One region of the Peribacillus sp. Aquil_B1 genome, then DNA from elsewhere that is predicted to be linked to it. Evidence: riboswitches for the same ligand, from Rfam matches in the RefSeq annotation. Region 1 holds a riboswitch; the other holds the start of a gene.
What was found. Region 1 has a riboswitch for S-adenosylmethionine ahead of metK (methionine adenosyltransferase). Riboswitches for the same ligand answer to the same signal wherever they lie in the genome.
Positions count from the first base shown of each region.

Region 1 (3,180 bases):
TTGGATGTCCTGCAATACTTGGGTTCACGATATTATCAATCGCTTGCATTTGGTAAGCAGCACGAGTGTTTTCAGTCAATGAACTGTCATCATAGTTCGCTTCACGTGTATCCGGATCAACAACAACATTTTCCAATACGGCACCGAAACGGATTGCATCGAAAATTTGTGGTTCTTTCTCACGTGAAAGATTGATCGTTTTCGCATAGCAGCCGCCTTCGATGTTGAATACGCCGTTAGAAGACCAGCCGTGCTCGTCATCGCCAATCAGCTTACGGCTAGTATCTGCTGATAAAGTTGTTTTGCCTGTACCGGACAGTCCGAAGAATAAAGCGACGTCCCCTTCACGTCCTACGTTAGCAGAGCAATGCATTGGAAGGATTCCAGCCTCTGGAAGTAAGTAGTTCATGATCGAGAAGATCGATTTTTTCATTTCTCCTGCATATTCCGTTCCGCCGATCAGGATGGTACGGCGTTCAAATGAAACGATGATGAAAGTTTCGGAAGTGGTTCCGTCCACTTCTGGGTCTGCTTTGAAGTTAGGCGCAGAAAGGATTGTGAATTCAGCTTCGTGACCTCTTAGTTCCTCTTCATTTGGACGGATGAACAAAGTATGGGCGAAAAGGTTATGCCAAGCATATTCATTAACAACACGGATTGGAAGACGAGATGATTCGTCTGCACCAGCGAAACCTTTAAAAACAAAAATCTCTTCTTTTGCTTTTAGGTAGTCAACTACTTTATTATATAGTTTATTGAACACATCTTCGGAAATTGGTTGGTTCACTGAACCCCAATCGATTTTATCTTTAACGGATGCTTCTTCCACGATAAATTTATCTTTAGGTGAACGACCAGTATATTTGCCAGTTTCAGCTTTTACTGCGCCGGTTGATGTTAAAACGCCTTCATTTCTGCTTAATACTTTTTCGACCAATTGAGGAACTGAAAGTTGAGTTTGCACATTGTTTCCTGTTAATAACTGGTGTAACTCATTAGAAACATCTACAGAATTCATATATGAGGTACCTTCCTTTGTTTAAGTTTTTAGATTACAATTAGTATAACACATTCATTTAAATAGTCTATACTATTTCTTCTAATTTGTGATTATTTTCAGATGGTCGCGTTAATCATTTTATTCCGGCAGGAACCGAGTCAGGATTATCACATATACTTTAATGAAGTGAATTTATTTTAATAGGAAGTAAGTAAGCAATAATTTCCAATGTTGAAGTCGTTTTTCATCTGCTTAATACTTATTATTAATGGCAATTTCCAACATTTCTATTCGTATTTTGCATTGTAATACGCTGTATCAACATGTTTTTCAAATGAACGCCATACTGGGCGGAAATGTTCTTTTTAGAAAAGCATTGACAAATTCCAACCAGATACGATAATATCTTAAATTGTACGGATTCTCTTATCCCGAGTTGGTGGAGGGACAGGCCCTTTGAAACCCAGCAACCTGCCATATTGAACTTGACTCCAAGATCGATCGCCGAAAATAAAGCGAAGGTCTTCAAGGAATAGTGGTGATGGTGCTAACCTGAGCAAGGTAAAAAACCCTTGAACGATAAGAGTGAAAGGATAGAAGACAGAATTTTAAACCTTTCCTCATTTGCCAGGGAAGGTTTTTGTGTTTTTTATAAGTAATTCTGTGTCTATAGTTGAAACTAATGAGGGAAACGAGTTCCGTAAAAATCAGGCTTATGCCTACAACATACTAAATTCCAAGGAGGAAATATGATGTCAAAGAAACGTCTATTTACTTCTGAATCTGTTACAGAGGGCCATCCGGACAAAATTTGTGATCAGATTTCAGATTCCATTTTAGATGCTATCCTAGCTAAGGATGCAAATGCACGTGTTGCGTGTGAAACTAGTGTAACAACAGGACTTGTACTTGTTGCTGGTGAAATTACAACGTCCGCTTACGTGGATATTCCGCGTATCGTTCGTGATACGATTAAAGGAATTGGCTATACACGTGCGAAATACGGTTTCGATGCTGAAACTTGTGCCGTGTTGAGTTCCATTGATGAGCAGTCTGCCGATATCGCAGCTGGTGTCGATAAAGCATTGGAAGCTCGTGAAGGTAACATGTCTGAGGAAGAAATCGATGCAATCGGTGCAGGAGACCAAGGTCTTATGTTCGGATTTGCTTGCAATGAAACAGAAGAGCTTATGCCGCTTCCGATTTCATTGGCACATAAACTTTCATTCCGCTTGGCTCAAGTTCGTAAAGATGAAACTCTTGCTTACCTGCGCCCTGATGGTAAAACACAGGTAACAGTGGAATATGATGAGAATAACCGTCCTGTACGTGTAGATACGATCGTTATCTCTACACAGCATGATGCAGAAATTACACTTGAACAAATTCAAGCCGATTTAAAAGAACATGTGATTAAAGCAGTCGTTCCAGCTGAATTGATCGATGCTCAAACTAAATACTTCATCAACCCTACTGGCCGTTTTGTAATTGGCGGACCTCAAGGGGATGCTGGTCTTACTGGACGTAAAATCATCGTTGATACTTACGGCGGATATGCTCGTCATGGCGGCGGTGCATTCTCTGGTAAGGATGCCACTAAAGTTGACCGTTCTGCTGCATACGCTGCTCGTTACGTTGCGAAAAACATCGTGGCAGCAGGCCTTGCCGACAAAGCGGAAGTTCAATTGGCATACGCAATTGGTGTGGCAGAGCCTGTATCGATTTCAATTGATACGTTCGGAACTGGTACAGTTAGCGAAGAAGTCCTTGTTGACCTAGTTCGCGCCAACTTCGACCTTCGTCCAGCTGGCATCATCAAAATGCTTGACCTTCGTCGCCCGATCTACAAACAAACAGCTGCCTACGGACACTTTGGCCGTACAGATGTCGATCTTCCATGGGAACGCACGGACAAAGCAGAAACATTAAAAGCACAAGCGTAAATCATATAAAAAAGGTGTCCCGCAATTTGCGGGGCACCTTTTTTTGTGGATTAATTTTGCCGTCAGCGGGAATAATTCAAGAAATCCCTAAGAAATTCAACTTACGTGCAATACGCGTGATTCAGGGTCGTTTACAGTTTGTTTGGGTGAAATACTCGTGAGTCAGAGCAGTTTACTCGTGATATTGTAGCTTTACTTGTGAATAAGAGCGGTTTACTCGTGAATTTGAGCCATTTA
Region 1 is NZ_JAKXEE010000005.1:144,247-147,426, reverse strand. It holds gene pckA (phosphoenolpyruvate carboxykinase (ATP)) at 1-1,018, opposite strand, end outside; SAM riboswitch class I at 1,424-1,586, shown strand; gene metK (methionine adenosyltransferase) at 1,750-2,943, shown strand.

Region 2 (3,180 bases), on a different contig from region 1:
GAAAGTGACCAGTTCGATATTAAGCCCTTCCTCTTTCGCTATATCGACAATGTATTCCCATGTTCTCGTATCCCCGCTGCTGACACCGACTTTTACTGTTTTCACATCATCCGAACTGCCTGATGCACCTTCTTCTTTCCCGCATGCTGCAGCCACGATGGCCAATGCCAATACCATGATCGTTAATAAGATTTTTTTCATTTCTCCTACCTCCTGTTATTTTTATCTTCTTCTTATTTTTCTTGAAACGAAATTCCCGGTGGATTGCAATAATTGAACGATGATCACGAGCGCCGCCACTGTAACGATCATCGTCATCGTATCGAACCTTTGATAACCGTAAGCCAAAGCCAGATCGCCGACCCCGCCTGCCCCGACGGCACCTGCCATGGCAGTAGATCCAACAAGCCCGATTGTCGCTGTTGTAAATGTAAGGATCAACGAACTAAGTCCCTCGGGAATCAAAAAGCGATAAATGATTTGCCATGTCGTAGCCCCCATCGCCTGAGCTGCCTCGATGATCCCTTTGTCCACTTCCAACAGGGAGTTCTCCACAAGCCGTGCAATATAAGGAGCCGCGTAAAAGATGAGCGGAACAATGGCCGCATTCATTCCGATCGCGCTGCCTACAATCATTCTGGTAAGGGGAATAACTGCTACAAGCAAGATGATGAAAGGAACCGACCGTAATATATTGATGATCGGGTTCAATACATTAAAAATCCATTTATTCTCCAGGATGTGACCCTTTCTTGTAATGACAAGCAGGATACCGAGCGGAAGTCCGATCAACCCGGAGAATACCAATGAGATGGCTACCATATAAAGTGTGTCACCGAAAGCTGTCAACAGCTGGTCTGCCGTTATTTCCATTCCCCAAAGCGTATTACCCATTTACCTGCACCTCCTGGACGAGAATCCCCTCATCTTTAATATATTGATAAGCCATGTCCACCTCATTTTTGCTCCCGGTAACTTCGATGATCAAATTCCCGAAAGGCGTTTCCTGAATTTCAGAAATATTGGCTGATAAGACACTTAAATGAACATCATATTTCTTCGAGATCGTTGAAAGTAAAGGAGTACCAGAAGTAGTCCCAATAAAATTAATTTTCCAAATAATCGGGATATGAGACCCTAAGCTTTTTATGAAACTTTGTGGTATTTCGTCATGTATGACCGTTCTCACGAAGTTTTTTGCAATATCCGTTTGCGGCTTCGCAAAAACTTCGAAAACCGAACCTTGTTCAACGACACATCCGCCCTCCATGACCGCTACCTTATTGCAAATTTCCCTAATGACAGACATCTCATGTGTGATTAGCAAGATGGTGATATTGTAATCTTTATTAATTTTTTTTAAGAGCTGCAGAACAGCACTCGTTGTTTGTGGATCCAATGCCGACGTAGCTTCATCACACAATAAGATCGATGGATTTGTAGCCAATGCTCTCGCAATGCCGATCCGCTGCTTTTGACCGCCGGATAATTGATCCGGATAACTCTTTGCTTTGCTCGATAAGCCAACGAACTCCAATAGCTCGCCTACACGGTTTTTGATTTCCTTAGCCGGAGTTCCCGATAAAACCAGCGGCATCGCAATGTTATCAAAAACATTCTTTGAGTTTAGCAGGTTGAAATGCTGAAAGATCATCCCGATTTTTTTCTTTTCTGCCCGTAATTCCTTCGGGCTTAACTTGGTTAAATCCTTGCCCCCAACAATCACTGAACCATCTGAAGGATCTTCAAGCAAATTGACCAGCCTGATCAACGTACTCTTTCCGGCCCCGCTATAACCGACTACACCGAATATATCCCCCTTTTCCACTGTCAAATTGATGCCCTTCAAAGCCTCGACAGTCTGTTTTTTTGTTTGATAATCCTTTTTAACATTTTGAAACTCAATCATCCAATCTCCCCCCATGTTGTTTATTTGTACGAATTCATTATCCAGAGAAGAGCTTTGCAAAGTTTCATAATGATAGGGTTAAATTTTTGGGACTTACGAGTAAATGCGCTGAATTCACGAGTAAATGCTCGAAACTCACGAGTAAATCTGCGAAATTCACGAGTAATTGCACCAATGCTCCAAATAACCATATACATTTTGAATAAACAAAAGAGGCCTCTTCCGTCATCAGACAGAAGAGGCCTCTTTTAGACATAAAAAAGAGTAAACTCTTAAATTAATTATCTAAGAAAAGCTCCTTCTTATCTTTCAAACTTTCGTCCGTTGGAATTAGCACAGTATTTTTACAAAAGTAAAAACCCGCTGCCGAGGTATCATAGGGCCAAGTCCCTCCACATCTCTTGATAAGAATTAACGTTTTATTTAATTATGTCCTTCACTATATATTCTAATCCCTCTAAAGTCAACCATATTTTTCATCGCTTAAAATATTTTCACAGTATAGTGAAATGATACTTTTTAATTATATCAATATAATGATTTACTCATTCTCCATACAAGGTATTTTTCATTTTCTTCGCTTATCTTCTTCATGCCTGAATTCGTATATAAACGAATTGCCCTTCCATTATCCGGAGAAACCCTTAAATGGTATTCGGATACAATAAATTGCCTGAAAAAGTTTTCTGCGTAGCGAACCAATTCCTTGCCAAGGCCTTTACTGCGGTATTCGGGAATAAGATAAAATAGATTCACATATCCAATCTCGTTTCCTTCATACTCCCGAATGTGAAGTTCCATTTGACCAATCGGTTCTTGGTCCTTTTCAATGATTACCTGCCCCCCCGGAAATTTGCGAACCCTTTCTTCCATTCGTTGCAGATATGTATTTTCATCTCCAAAACCAGCTTCAGATCCAAAACTTACAACAAAGGAATCTTTCCTGAATTTAACGATAATATCTTTATCTTTTTCCGTATCAATGGTCCGAAAGATCAAATTTATCCACCTCTATCATTTTAGTGAAATAGTTATCAAGCAAACAAACTTATTTTACTTACACTTTTTATGATATTTCATTATTTACTTTTACAAGCTTGTTATTTCATTTTTTCTGAAAAGAATATTGCCTGTATCCCTTTATGAAATGGCCATAATATTAAATTAAAAACAAATCCAATATTGTTTGGAGAGGTCTAGTAATGGAGATTGGGTTGGAACAAACAAATTTATTTTAATTTTCGAGTCTAACTTTGCAGGGTAACCCTAAG
Region 2 is NZ_JAKXEE010000001.1:138,266-141,445, reverse strand. It holds gene MPH60_RS00725 (MetQ/NlpA family ABC transporter substrate-binding protein) at 1-201, opposite strand, end outside; gene MPH60_RS00720 (methionine ABC transporter permease) at 223-873, opposite strand; gene MPH60_RS00715 (methionine ABC transporter ATP-binding protein) at 887-1,909, opposite strand; SAM riboswitch class I at 2,209-2,320, opposite strand; gene MPH60_RS00710 (GNAT family N-acetyltransferase) at 2,438-2,908, opposite strand.
Region 2: linked by a shared signal. The riboswitch ahead of MPH60_RS00715 (methionine ABC transporter ATP-binding protein) and the one ahead of metK (methionine adenosyltransferase) in region 1 are both predicted to bind S-adenosylmethionine.